DNA from 4 places in the Pseudoalteromonas sp. Angola-4 genome. Region 3 is predicted to be linked to each of the others. Evidence: predicted binding sites of a transcription regulator. Region 3 holds the regulator's gene; each other region holds the start of a gene.

Region 1 (3,675 bases), on a different contig from region 3:
AGTGTTTACCCACTGCTTACTCAAACATCAGCCCCACTATTGTTTTTTGGCACTGCTGCCTTTTTAGGTTCATTCTGTATGTTTGTGATCAGAGGCGGGTTTACATGGAAAATGAAATACCACCTTACCTACAAAGATGAGTACTTAAACACTATCGACACTATTGCCTATAAACATGTAGTTCTTGGTTTACTTTTTAGTATGGGTGGCGTGTATTTATTCTCAGATGATTTGGCTTTAGAAGTGTCTCACACCATGATGGCCTCGTTTTACCTTGCTGTAATGTGTTTAATATACGGCGTATCAATTCTTTGGCAAAGCAAAGATTAGGAGCAAAAGTGCAAAATCAAATTGCAAAATACCGTAAAGAAGCAGGCCTTTCGCAGCAAGAGTTAGCAGATCTAATTGCAGTTTCACGTAAAACTATAAGTACTGTGGAAACGGCAAGGTTTACTCCTTCGGTAATAATTGCGCTTAAAATAGCGAGGCACTTTAATACTTCTGTTGAAAGCTTGTTTACGCTGCAAGAGCATGATTAAACCTCGGCAATCATGGTGCTTATATTAAGCATCATGATTGCATCCCTTGAATTGTTAGGTATGATGCACGGCCCTGTTGCTATTGGCGTATTTGCGCTAAAATAAAGCAGCTAAAAAATGTATCTACTCGGAGACTCTACAAGGCATGAAAAAACTGCTAATTTCACCGTCAAAAATGGCGCTAGGCGAACAAGAAAGTCAAATTTACCAAAACATCTTGAAGCAAGCTTCAGAACTAAGCCTAAACCTAATGGCCGTGAAAGTAGAAAACCACCCAGAGGATTTTTTAGGCTGGTGTTATGAGCTGCTAAGTGCAAGTAAAGACCGTATAAATTACGATTTACTAGAGCCACAACAACTGCCAGTTTTAAAAAAGCTGCACGACCAGCTAACCTCAGCAATTAGCTTTTTACAGCTTAAAACACTACGTGTAGCACCTTGGCCTGTTATTAGTATGTTTGTAGAGCAACATAAAAAACTTATTGCACTGGACGAACAGCTTCGCCTTACCACGTATTTGCACAGCATTCGTGAGCAAGCACTAAAAGATATGATCCCAGAGGATTTACTGGCATTTAGTGGTAAACACACTGCCACGCTCGACCCAAGCACCTATAACTTTGATGTTGAATGGTTCGCATCAACAAAAAGTGCAAAGGGTTTTCATCAAATGCTAGCCGACTTGCCTGGCGCGTTTGACGATGCACTTGCTAACATCCCGCTTGAAGGTGATGTGAGCGAAGCTGATTACCAACAGTTTGTTGTTGCTTATTTACTTGCCTTTAACGGTAGCGATGAAAAACCAACCCTTGCTCCTGCTACACGTTTATTAGCAATGCGCCGCCCAGATGTATTTACGCCAATTAGTAATAGCCGTCTTGATGCATTATGCGCAGCTTTAGGTATTACAAAATTAAACAATCGCGACTTTGAGCGCTACTGGCAAGATATAGTACAAAGCATTCATGCTATGTCGTGGTTTAAAATGGCTAAAGGCAGCAATGAACTAGAAGAGCAACTAGTTAGTATAAAAGCGTTATTACCGTGCTTTTTTTACTATGCAGATGCCAGCACGGCCGACAACTCAAATTATATTAAGCTATTAAATAAACCTAAACGCAGCACAACAAGTGCAGGAAAACCACAGCGCAGAGGTAAAGAGTCAGCCGAAATACTTGTAGACCGTGCACTTGCAGCCGATGACATTCCCGAGCATATTCGTAGCAAACGCGACTCTATTATTAGCGAAGTACAAAAAGGCCGCGGAGTAAACGAAACAATTAGTCTTATGCGCACTATATTTGGCTAAATCTACCTAACCTAACTGTATTTTTCTGGTGCATTTAGGTTAATTTATGCACCAGCAGTGTGCGTTTTTTAATTAACCTCCTCAATCATTCCCTCTTCTAGAACTTCTCAACATATTGTTTTATAAAAGTAAAAAAACAGTTTTATAGAAATTATTTTAAGCTGGCACATACAGTGCAATTGCATTCCCAGTTAAACAATAAAACACCGCCAGTCAAAGGGTTGCCAATAAGAGAATAAAAACCTAGGCGATAAAAATCATATAACGGGAAATGGACATGCTAAAACTAAAAAAAACCATCGCAATTAGCGCAATAGCTTTATTAGGTGCTACATCTTTAACATCAACAGCCGTACATGCAGAAGTAACAGCAAACGCAGCGGCTACGTCTAACTACTTATGGCGTGGTCAAGAGCAAACTGGGGGCGATGCTGCTATTTCTGGCGGTATTGATTACGCTGACGAGTCAGGCTTTTATGTAGGTACCTGGGCATCAAATGCTTCATGGGCCGATGAAATGACTTACGAGCTTGATGTTTACGCGGGTTTTGGTGGCGATATTAACGACACATTTAGCTACGATGTAGGTTACATTTATTACGCTTACCCAGATGCAGCTTCTGAGGCAGATGCTGATTTCTCTGAAATTTACGGTAGCATCAGCGCAGAAGGTTTCACCTTTGGCGCTGCAATCCTTGCCACTTCAGCGGCAGATGGCGATGGCACCGACTTTGGCGATTCATTATACCTAAATGCCGATTACAGCTTTGCTGTTGGCAGCAATGGTACTGAGGTTGCGCTGCACTTAGGTCACTACTCTGGCGACTTTATAGGCGATGATAATATTATTGATTACGGTATCTCTGTATCAAAAGATGGTTTTACTTTTGGCGTATCTGACACCGACATGGATGAGTCAGATGTTAAAGTTTACGTAGGCTACGCTGTAGACTTTACGCTTTAAAACAAAATGTGTTACTTGCTGCAACACTAAGGGCCTTTTGGCCCTTTTCTCGTTTAGGGCACCTAAATACTCACGGCGCCTTTTAATTTTAGCTACTAAAGCACTTTGCTATATAACCCACTTCGGTTAATCGCCGAGCTTCTCGCTGCTATTACCCCTTTTTACCAATATGCTAATTCGCTTTATTAAGCTTTATTGCGCATTTGTATTAGTAATTCGCTAAAACAAAAAAGGCCGCATTAAATGCGGCCTTTCAGTTAATTACTAATCGTTAATCGTTAAAACTTAGCTAGGTTGTTTTTACTGTCTTTATCTACAAGCTTAATGTACGGGTCAACCCCTGCGTACACTGGCTTTTCTTTTACTTTTAGCTCAATAGCATTAGTACCAGAGACTATTTGATGCTTTTGCGAGTAAATAACAAAGTCTTCAGCGAGAAGGTTTTCAGGATCATCGCTAAATAATGCAATATCAATTAGCTCATCGAGTGGTTGCTCGGTTTCTTCACCTTGTCCATCGGCATGCTGCTTAGTTGCTTCAACGTTCAGTGTTACTGTATAAAAACCTTCGCTATCAACATCATCTGTAACCGACACTGCTTTCATTTCAAGCTCATAAAGCGTTATATATTTAAACTGATCATCAATAAAACGTTGTTCAGCTTGTGTTGCATCTCGCTTTAAATAGCTAAGTAAATCAAGCGTAGTTGGGTATGGGGTTGATTGGTATTTAAACTCATTCAAAAACGCTTTAAGTGCTGCATTTAAGCGCTCTTCCCCTAATCGGTCATAAATCGCCATCATCGCAACTGAGCCTTTATTGTAATGAAGATATTGTTGAGACTGCGTTTTATACAGCGGCAT
Region 2 (3,675 bases), on a different contig from region 3:
TAAAGTCGTTGTTATTCAAGGTAAGGGCGACCCTAAATATGGGGATCAAAATACCGATGGCTCGCGCAGTATTCGCTACAACATGCAACGCCTACGCGAAATGGGCGCAAGTGTACGTTATATGATGCAGCATGCAGCTGCTAAATATTGGAAAGTTGAGCCGCAAACCTGTACAGCTAATCAGCACGTGGTTACCCACAGCTCGGGTAAAACGCTTGCCTATAAAGACTTAATTGACCTCGCACTTGGTATTACCCCGCCAGAGCCTGACAAGTTAACACTTAAAACACGCAAAGAATGGCGTTATATAAATACCGGTATGGCGCATATAGATTTAACCGATTTAGTAACCGGTAAAGCCACTTTTGCTGCTGATGTTCGCGAGCCAAAAGCGCTGGTGGCTATGATTGAGCGCCCGCCGGTAGTAGGTGGTATGGTTAAATCGTTTGATGCCAGCGCCGCTAAAGCAATTAATGGCGTAGTTAATATTATTGAAATGCCTGTACCAAAAGGTGCGCCGCAATTTCAGCCCAAAGGCGGCATTGCTATTGTTGCTAAAAATACCTGGGCTGCATGGCAGGCGCGTAAAGCACTAAAAGTGGTGTGGGATGATGGTAAAAACGGCGATTATAATTCAGAAAACTTTAAAAAGTCGCTATTACAAACCGTTAATGAGCCGCAAGCGCATGTGCGCGAAATAGGCGATACCACCAACGTATTGGCTAAATCGAGCAATAAGTTAGTAGCCGATTATTACGCGCCGCACTTGGCCCAAGCACCTATGGAGCCACCTTGCGCCACTGCAATGTACAATAAAGACAGGGTAGATATTTGGGCTGCAACGCAAAACCCGCAAGCTGATATGAAAACCGTAGCTGCGTTACTTGGTATGCAAGAGAGCCAAATTAACGTGCATGTCACCATGTTAGGTGGCGGTTTTGGGCGTAAATCAAAACCTGATTTTTCAGCAGAAGCTGCCTACATTTCAATGAAAGTAGGACAACCTATACGCGTACAGTGGACGCGAGAGGATGATATTCAGCACAGTTTTTATCATGCGGTATCGGCTCAACATATTGAAGCGTCACTCAATGAAAAAGGTAACATAGAAGCTTACTTACACCGTACGGCTTTTTCGCCAATTATGTCGACCTTTCAAGAAGGGGCAACGTCGCCTGCAGGTTTTGAGCTACGCTTAGGCTTTACCGATAACCCCATAAACTCACCTAACTTAAAGTTAGAAAACGGCGAAGCACCCGCTAAAACAAGAGTAGGCTGGATGCGCTCGGTATCAAATATTTTTCATGCTTTTGCTATTCAGTCATTTATAGCTGAAGCTGCGCACAAAGCAGGGCGCGACCAAAAAGACTATTTACTTGAAACCATAGGCCCTGATCGCATTTTAGATGTAACCGAGCAAAATGCGTCTTACGATAACTATGGCGGCGATAAAGATGTTTACCCATTAGATATTGGTAAATTACGCCATGTTATTGAAAAAGTGGCTGAGATAAGTAAATGGGGCCGAAAGCTGCCAAAAGGTCGCGGGTTAGGCATTGCTGCGCACCGCAGCTTTTTAACGTATGTGGCTACTGTGGTTGAGGTAGAGGTATCGGATGCTGGTGATTTAAACGTGATTAAATCGTGGGTCGCTATTGATGCGGGTACGGTTGTAAACACCGATACCGTTAAAAATCAAACGCAAGGTGGCTCTATTTACGGTATTACAACCGCAATTAGCGACGGTATTACTTTTGATAAAGGCCGAGTACAGCAAAGTAATTTTCATGATTACCGCGTACCGCGTATGAGCGACTCACCTTTAGAGGTAGAAGTAGAAATAATACAAAGCGATGCACCACCTGCTGGTGTAGGGGAGCCCGCAACTCCGGTTTACGCCCCAGCGCTGTGTAACGCTATTTTTGCCGCTTGTGGTAAACGCATTAGGCAACTGCCTATAGGTAATCAATTAAAAGCGTAAATAACGTACTTTTATTTAAGCCGTTAAACAAAAAAACCGCCAAATGGCGGTTTTTTTAGAAGTTAGCGATTAGTGAGTTTTTTCAAACTCATCTACTTCACGCTCTGCTTCTTCTTTAGATTTACCGTACTGTTGCTGGATTTTACCCACTAGCTCTGTACGGCTACCTTCAATTTTGTCTAAATCGTCGTCAGTAAGATCGCCCCATTTTTGTTGCGCCTTACCTTTAAGTTCGTTCCAATTACCTTTCATACGATCGCTGTTCATAAGTATCTCCTTACTTAGTTTTAAATAACGTTCAGTATAAAAGGAGCAAAGCGTGTACCAACCAGTCAAATTTTTATTTTGTGTTTATAATCATTAATTTATATATTTAAGCGAGGCGTTACTTTTATTGCAGCGCGTATGTTCTTAAAAAATGTACAGAGCGGTCTGTAATTATTTCTGATTATGGATACGCGTAAACTCATCTGCTTTTGCGGCGCGTTTATTTTTGGTTTTTGTTACAATGTACACAAAGCAATTTTGGGTAAATAGCAGTGCTGCCGGTTCAAAACATATATCAACAACTTCTAACTACATTACAAAGTAACCCCATAACGTTATTACAAGCACCGCCTGGTGCAGGTAAATCAACCTGGTTGCCGCTACAGCTTATGCGCGACGGCCATTTTAAACGTATTGTAATGCTTGAGCCGCGCCGCTTAGCAGCACGTAATATTGCCAATTACTTAGCACAGTGCCAAAACGAAAATGTGGGCCAGAGTGTTGGTTTGCGAGTACGTGGTGAAAGCAAAGTAAGCAGTAATACGCGCCTTGAAATAGTCACCGAGGGCATGCTTACCCGCATGCTACAAAACGACCCCGAATTAAGCGATATAGATTTACTGATATTTGATGAATTTCATGAGCGCTCAATTGCGGCCGACACTTCACTGGCCTTTGCTTTAGAGACCCAAAGTGCGCTGCGCGACGATTTAACCATACTACTTATGTCGGCCACCCTTGATACCGAGCGCTATACGCAGTTTTTTGATTGCCCGGTTATACAATCAAGCGGGCGTAGTTACCCCATTGACGAAGTATATATACCAATAAAAGATGAGAGCCGCTGGTTAGATGCCATCCCTAATATCGTTAAGCAAGCACTCAATGAGCAAAGCGGCAGTGCATTAGTATTTTTACCTGGGCAATTTGAAATAGTACGTGTGCAGCAGGCCCTTAATGATTTACCAAGTAACTGCTTAGTTGCCACATTATTTGGCGAGCAAGATAAAGCCAATCAGCAAGCGGCGATTGCCCCTGCGCCTAAAGGTATGCGCAAAATTGTGCTTACCACCAATGTAGCCGAAACCAGTTTAACCATTGAAGGCATTCGTATTGTTATTGATAGCGGCAAACGCCGCGCCGCAACGTTTAACTTGAAAACAGGCGTAACTGAGCTTACAACACAAAGTATATCGCGCTCCTCTGCTGTGCAGCGAGCGGGGCGTGCAGGGCGAATAGAGCCAGGGGTTGTTTACAGGCTTGGCTCAAAGCAAACATTTGAGCGACGTAATAGCCACGATAGCCCAGAAATACTCACCTCAGACATAAGCCAACTTATGCTGGAGGCAAAACAGTGGGGCGCAAATATTAGCGAACTCACCTTGCTTGATACGCCAACAGCGCAGCAATGCACGCAAGCGGCAAAC
Region 3 (3,675 bases):
ACGACGTAGCAAAGCGCTTTTTAACGCTTGTTGGCGATGCTGAAGTCGCACAAGCCGGTCAAAAAATTAATGCTAAAAGTATTACCTACGACATGCAGCAGCAGCTTATTAGCGCAGAAAAAGACGAAAACTCTACGGATCGTGTCCACACAATTTTAGTGCCTGTTGAAGCAAAAATTAAAGAAAAAACAGGTAACGAAGGTCAACCATGAGCACCTTAAAAGCAAAACTATTAGCAAAAAGCTATAAAGGCCGCCAAGTTGTAAAAAATGTAGGCCTTGAGGTAGAAGCCGGCAGCATTGTTGGCTTATTGGGCCCTAATGGCGCAGGTAAAACCACCACCTTTTACATGATTGTAGGATTAGTACCTAGCGACAAAGGTAAAATTTCTATTGATGATAACGACATTACGTTATTACCTATGCACAGCCGCGCCCGTTTAGGCATTGGCTATTTGCCGCAAGAGTCATCAATATTTAGAAAGCTGACAGTTTATCAAAACTTAATGGCTATTTTAGAAACGCGTAAAGAGCTCAATAAAGCCGCGCGAGAAGAAACGCTTAACAACTTACTTGATGAATTCAGTATTCAGCATATTCGCGATAGCCAAGGTATGGCGCTTTCTGGTGGTGAACGCCGCCGTGTAGAAATTGCCAGAGCACTGGCAGCAAACCCTAAATTTATTTTATTGGATGAGCCTTTTGCTGGTGTTGATCCGATTTCAGTGTTAGATATAAAGAAAATAATAGAACATCTTAAAAACCGTGGCATTGGCGTATTAATTACCGATCACAATGTAAGAGAAACCCTTGATGTTTGTGAAAAAGCCTACATTGTTTCTCATGGGGAGCTAATTGCATCTGGCACCCCAGAACACGTATTAAATGACAAAACTGTACGCGATGTTTATTTAGGCGAGCAATTTAGGCTGTAACATTTAAGCCACACCTACAAGCATCTGCTAATATTAATTATAACAACATAAAAGGATTGTTAGAGATACATGAGGCAATCATTACAGCTGCGCATGGGCCAGCAACTTACAATGACTCCACAATTGCAACAAGCGATTCGCTTGCTGCAGCTCAGTACATTGGATCTCCAGCAAGAAATACAAGAAGCACTTGATAGCAACCCGCTATTAGAAGTAGAAGAGCAAGATTACACGGAAGAGTCGGCTGGAAAAAATGAACAAAAAGCAGATACGGATGATGTAACCGTAAGCGCATCGGCTGACGGTACAACCAGCGAGTACGAGCAAGACAGTGGCGAAGCTTTAAATAAAGACACCGTTAGCGATGATATGGCAATGGATGTAACCTGGGATGAGTACATGAGCGCAGCCCCTGCGGCATCCTCAGGCCCAATGCCGGAAGATGAGTCTATTTATCAAGGTGCCTCTACTGAAACGCTACATGAGTATTTAATGTGGCAGCTTCAGCTTACTCCTTTTAGCCCAACTGACGAAGCCATTGCTATTGCCATTGTAGAAGCTGTAGATGACTCGGGTATTTTAACGCTAAGTTGCGAAGAGATTTTAGAGAGCTTTAACCAAGAAAACGATGACGAAGTTGAAGTTGAACTTGATGAAATAGAAGCCGTTTTAAAGCGTATTCAGTTATTTGACCCTGTAGGTATAGCCGCGCGCAGTTTACAAGAGTGCTTGTGTATTCAGCTAAACCAGTTTGATAAAGACACCCCTTTTATAGAACAAACTAAAATGATCTTAACCGATCACATTGATCTATTAGCGGCACGCGACTATCGTACATTAATGAAAAAGACTAAGCTTAAAGAAGACGAGCTTAAAGAGGTCATGACCCTAATACATACCCTCAACCCAAAACCTGCAGATACAATAGTAAGGGAAGAGTCGGAGTATGTGATACCAGATGTGTCGGTTAAAAAAATAAAAGGCCGCTGGGTGGTAGAGCTAAACCCAGATAGCATGCCAAAAATACGCGTAAATAGTCAGTACGCGGCTATGTCACGTACCGTAAAATCAAGTGGTGATAGCCAGTTTATTCGCTCTCACTTACAAGAAGCTAAATGGTTTATAAAAAGCCTTGAAAGCAGAAACGACACGCTGCTTAAGGTAACAAACTGTATTGTAAAACAGCAACAGGCATTTTTTGAACATGGCCCCGAAGCCATGAAGCCAATGGTTTTAAACGATGTTGCTGAAATGGTAGAAATGCATGAATCGACAATTTCGCGTGTTACTACGCAAAAATATATGCATACACCACGTGGTATATTTGAGCTTAAGTATTTTTTCTCAAGCCACGTAAGCACTGAAAATGGCGGCGAGTGTTCATCAACCGCAATACGTGCCCTAATTAAAAAGCTAATTGCCGCGGAAAACTCAGCTAAACCATTGAGTGATAGTAAAATTGCGGATATATTGGCAGAGCAAGGAATTAAAGTAGCTAGACGCACAATAGCAAAATACCGTGAATCGCTAGCTATTCCACCGTCAAATCAGAGAAAGAGTTTGATATAAGACGTAAAAAACAAAGAGGAAATGCTTATGCAACTAAACCTAACTGGTCGTCACGTAGAAGTAACTGATTCACTTAGAGACTATGTAAATAATAAATTTGCAAAGCTAGAAAGGCACTCAGATCATATTAGCAATGTGCATGTCATTCTCGATGTAGAAAAACTCAACCAAAAAGCAGAAGCGACTATTCATGTAAGTGGCGCAGATTTATTTGCCTCAACAGAGCACCAAGATATGTATGCCGCTATAGACTCGTTGATTGACAAGCTCGATCGTCAAGTCATAAAACATAAAGAGAAGCTTGCTAGACACTAATATTATGAAATTAAGTACATTAGTATGCCAGGACTGCAGCAAAGCTGCGGTCCTTTTTAGTAGTAAAAAAAGAATTTTAGAGTTTATCAGTGAGCTTGCTCATGAAAAGCTCCCCTACTTACCACAACAAGATATTCTTAATGCGCTGGCAAGCAGAGAAAAGCTAGGCAGTACTGGTATTGGCCGGGGTATCGCCATTCCTCATGGCAGAATGGGTGGCGTAGAAGAGCCGCTGGCTTTAGTACTTGTTAGCGACACTCCTGTTAACTTTGATGCTATTGATAACTGCCCTGTTGATATTTTTGTTGCACTCATCGTACCAGATGGCGATAACCAACAGCACCTAAAGACTCTGGCAACCATAGCTGATAAACTGAGCAACAAAGAATTTTGTAAACAGCTGCGTAGTGCTAAAACCGATGCAGAGCTGTATCAAGTAATTGTTGATCAATCGTAGTAAATACTAAGGGCTATAAATGGAGTTAATTATCATAAGCGGCCGTTCTGGTTCAGGTAAGTCGGTTGCTTTACGCGTGGTTGAAGATTTAGGCTATTATTGCGTAGATAATATTCCGGTCAACCTACTGCCCTCTTTAGTGCGAAGTGTTTCAGATAACTATGACAAAATAGCCGTTAGCATAGATGTTCGTAATATTCCCAAAGAACAAGACGAATTTAACGATATTCTCGAGTACCTTCCTGACTTTGCTAAACCCACACTGTTTTATTTAGATAGTGATGATCAAACACTGATCAAACGTTTTTCAGAAACACGCAGATTACACCCTTTATCCATCGATTCACTGCCGCTTGATTTAGCAATAAAAAAAGAAAAAGAACTGCTTGATGTACTCGTA
Region 4 (3,675 bases), on a different contig from region 3:
ATGTTAGTCACTAAGTCGTTAGTGCCTTTTTGTTGAATTTCAACTTTTGATAAATCTTCACTTGCGCGAAGTAAAATTTTGCCTGCGTTGCGCGCAGCGCGAACCGCAATGTTTAACATTGGATGCATGGTATTACCTTTGGGTTGTAAAAGAACGTTTATATATTTAAGCCGGCGTATTTTAGCGACTTTTGCCATAAAGTAAACAATAAACCCTAAATACTTTTGTGCGTTTTTTGTACGGGCTTGAAATGCATGTAAATTTATTCGTATCTAAGACGTGTTGGCGTGTATGGATTGAAATTTGTTCAACCAAAGGGCAACTTAATCACAGCGCGAAGTGCGAAGCCTTGGGGGCTCAATAACTTCCATGAAGCAAAGCTTCCGCGTCCTGCTCACGCCCCTTACCTACATCCATGTAGGCAAAGCTTCCGCGTCCTGCTAGCAAACATACTGTTGTAAAAATTAATCTTAAAAGGGCAGTACACGCCAATAATAATAAAAAGTAAAAAAAGTGCTTTACCTAAAGTTAGCTTGAGGTTTTATCTTGTGTTTAAGCAATCAACTAGGGTAAATAATAATGAAATTAGAACACGTACATTTAGTAGTAAACGATATAAATGCCATGCTTAAATTTTATCAAGCAGCCTTTCCTTATTGGTCAATTAGAAGTGAAGGGCATAACACTTGGTATGGTAAACCTAAGCGCTGGGTACATTTTGGCGACGATAATCACTACATTGCTATAAGCGATAATGGCGAGCAAAAAAACAGAGATTTGGCAGGGCACCAAATCGGACTGGCTCACTTTGCTTACGTTACAAACAATCTAGACGCTGTTATACAGCGCTTAAAACACGCCGGATTTAACATTGATAAAGAGGGTGCAGAAAACCCATTTAGAAAAAACGTATATTACTTAGACCCAGCAGGATTCGAGGTTGAGTTTGTGCAGTATATGAGTGACATTCCAAGCGAGCGTAATAACGACTTATAAAATAGGCAGTAAACAACGGTGTAGAAAAGCGCATAATATGGCTTTTCTACCCATTGTGTTTTTACCCGTATTATTTATTACTCACCCCAAGCTGGGCCTTTAAATCATTAGCAAAACTCACAAACTTTTCTTTAATGGTGCGTTTAACTTTTACCTCCACCGAACCTAAAACTGTTTTACCTTCTAGGTTAATTGTGGGGCCTTGGCGCTTATTAAGCGACACCGTTTTGTTTTCAAAACTACCTAATATACAAAACATTTTAGAAACTACATTAACGTGCTCTGGTACGTAAATTTCTTCGCTGCCAAAAATACAATTTACATGCACGGTAACATGTTGGTGGGCAAAAATAGCATCAGTAAAATCTAAAACAATCGACCCCATATAGTTTTGAATATAAATATCTTTAGGCACCACCCATTGGCCGCTACGCTCGCTTGAGCCTAAAATGCTTCGCAGTGTTAAGTTTTCTTCATCCGCTTGTTGGGCACTGTAATTAGGGGCAAATTGCGTTTGCTTTTGAGCACTGTACTGGGTATCCGTAGTAAGGGTTAAATCCTCTACTAAATTAAGTAATACGGTATTTTCGGTTGCTTCCATTGCACTGTCTAAGCGCCTTTCAAAGGCTTCAGCTGAAATAACGCCATGGCTGTAGTTATAAATAAGTTGGTCTATCACTTGTTCGCGAACCTGCTCTATTGGGCGGTCTTCAATTTTTACAGACATGGGAATAATCCTTTTTATATGAGTTACCACTGTACATAGCAAGTGGTGTACCAAAAATTAACTATTTATATATCAATGACTTATTATTTTAGTAGCGCCGCTTAATTTATTATATTAACGATAGATTAACCAAAACAGCAATATAATCGTTATTTTCACCACTTAAGAAAGTTTTACCTAATAGCCTGTAAATGTTTACTCGGAGGTATTTTTATTTATACCCAATAAAATAGCTAACTCCATGAATTTAAAGTGTTAATAAAGTTGGCCTAAAGCTCGCATATATAAAAGTGTCTTTAATCAAAAGGAGAAAGATTATGAAAACATTCAACAAATCTATGATTGCGGCTTTAGTTCTAGGTACTACAGCTATGGGTGCTCAAGCGGACACTTGGGAAAATGAAAGTAAAGATGCTTGGATTGATGGTAAGGCAGAAACAGTGCTTCTTATGAACACTAATCTAAACAACTTTGACATTAACACTGATGTAAAAAATGGCAAGGTAGTACTTACAGGTAAAGTAAACAGCGACCTTGATAAAGAGCTAGCTGAAGAACTTGTAATTAGCCTAGATGGCGTATCTGATGTAGAAAACAACCTAACTGTTGTGAAAAACATGGATATGGACGACAGAGATCGTGACACTATGGATGATGACGATAACGACTTAACTGACGCTAAAATCACCACAGTAATTACTACACGTTTCTTATTTGACTCAGAAGTTGACGGTACAGATATCGACGTTGATACCGACAACGGTATAGTAAAACTTAAAGGTTCTGTTGAAACAGAAGCTGAAAAGCAGTTAGCAGTAAAAATCGCTAAAAATGCTGAAGATGTTCGTGACGTAGTAGATGAACTAACTATTGTTGCTGAATAATACACTATACTAAAAAGCCCAGCTTAGCTGGGCTTTTTGCTTGTCATTTTCAAAGGAGCTACAACATGGATATCATTCGTATAATACTGTCGATTTTATTACCGCCACTGGGTGTATTTTTACAAGTTGGTTTAGGTATGCACTTTTGGCTCAATATTTTACTAACTTTACTAGGTTACTTCCCTGGTTTAATTCACGCTATCTACATTATTGCTAAAAAATAATGTGTGGTGTGTTCAATGTGAGCCGGCCACTTTTTTATAATTATTAAAATTGTAAAAAAGCGGCTTACATACTTCTGCGTTTATTTTTCTGTTATTTCCTGCCTATTCGCATGCAAAAAGATTACTATTTAAGCAGTCAGCTTACTGATTGTTAAAATAAAGGTTTTTGCTAGTGACAAGCCTTAAAAAACTTTTTATACTGCAACCCGCTTTAGTCGCTCAGTGACTAAACGCTTCAAAAATTAACTACCTCGTAGTTATACAAAGTTGGCCCCTTAGCTCAGTTGGTTAGAGCACACGACTCATAATCGTTAGGTCCCCAGTTCGAGTCTGGGAGGGGCCACCACTTTTCAAAGCTTTCCAATTTTTAAATAGTTATAGCCAATACAAAATATTTTCTACAGTACTTTTTTTATACAGCATTTAGGTTAGTTGTTTACGTGCCTATACCGTCTCTATTATTTAAAAGCCAGCTTCAATCATTTTCCTATCTGGCCAATACCAAACTATGGGTAATTCAGATGATGGTGTAGATGTGGACTTAAACTGGCTTAGTGCTGGAATAGGTTATCGCACAGCTATTGGCGCGAACACTGACTTTTATGGTTTAGCAACTTACGAAAACGTAGAGCTAGAGGCATCGTATCGTGGAAGTAGTGCTTCGAATGACGAAAATGGCTATAGTCTATCTGTAGGTGTTCGCTCTATGGTAAGTGATAATATTGAGCTAGATGGCCGAGTAGGCAATGTCGAGATTGCAGATGAGAGTGAAACATCTTTCAGTGTGGGCGCACGTTACTACATTAATAACAACGTTTCACTTGGGGCTAATTACACCTCATTG

Evidence for each region. Region 3 encodes sigma-54, which starts transcription at its own class of promoters, with help from an activator protein. Its sites were predicted from a motif close to GTTGGCACGNNNNTNGNNT; they were not measured.
Region 1: the regulator sigma-54 is predicted to act here: its motif matches at 2,009-2,027, upstream of PSH48_RS15965 (TorF family putative porin).
Region 2: the regulator sigma-54 is predicted to act here: its motif matches at 2,292-2,310, upstream of PSH48_RS00680 (CsbD family protein).
Region 4: the regulator sigma-54 is predicted to act here: its motif matches at 1,987-2,005, upstream of PSH48_RS12640 (BON domain-containing protein).

The regions. Positions count from the first base shown of each region.
Region 1 covers NZ_JAQREK010000015.1:100,306-103,980, reverse strand. The annotation lists gene PSH48_RS15980 (hypothetical protein) at 1-330, shown strand, start outside; gene PSH48_RS15975 (helix-turn-helix transcriptional regulator) at 339-539, shown strand; gene PSH48_RS15970 (hypothetical protein) at 685-1,848, shown strand; gene PSH48_RS15965 (TorF family putative porin) at 2,126-2,812, shown strand; gene PSH48_RS15960 (ABC transporter permease/M1 family aminopeptidase) at 3,091-3,675, opposite strand, start outside.
Region 2 covers NZ_JAQREK010000001.1:143,174-146,848, forward strand. The annotation lists gene PSH48_RS00675 (xanthine dehydrogenase family protein molybdopterin-binding subunit) at 1-1,981, shown strand, start outside; gene PSH48_RS00680 (CsbD family protein) at 2,051-2,248, opposite strand; gene hrpB (ATP-dependent helicase HrpB) at 2,521-3,675, shown strand, end outside.
Region 3 covers NZ_JAQREK010000009.1:62,320-65,994, reverse strand. The annotation lists gene lptA (lipopolysaccharide transport periplasmic protein LptA) at 1-212, shown strand, start outside; gene lptB (LPS export ABC transporter ATP-binding protein) at 209-934, shown strand; gene PSH48_RS11850 (RNA polymerase factor sigma-54) at 1,004-2,503, shown strand; gene hpf (ribosome hibernation promoting factor) at 2,531-2,818, shown strand; gene PSH48_RS11840 (PTS sugar transporter subunit IIA) at 2,823-3,275, shown strand; gene rapZ (RNase adapter RapZ) at 3,295-3,675, shown strand, end outside.
Region 4 covers NZ_JAQREK010000010.1:60,809-64,483, reverse strand. The annotation lists gene suhB (inositol-1-monophosphatase) at 1-128, opposite strand, end outside; gene PSH48_RS12650 (VOC family protein) at 580-996, shown strand; gene PSH48_RS12645 (LiaF domain-containing protein) at 1,067-1,723, opposite strand; gene PSH48_RS12640 (BON domain-containing protein) at 2,041-2,607, shown strand; gene PSH48_RS12635 (YqaE/Pmp3 family membrane protein) at 2,673-2,831, shown strand; tRNA gene PSH48_RS12630 (tRNA-Ile) at 3,101-3,177, shown strand; gene PSH48_RS12625 (outer membrane beta-barrel protein) at 3,310-3,675, shown strand, end outside.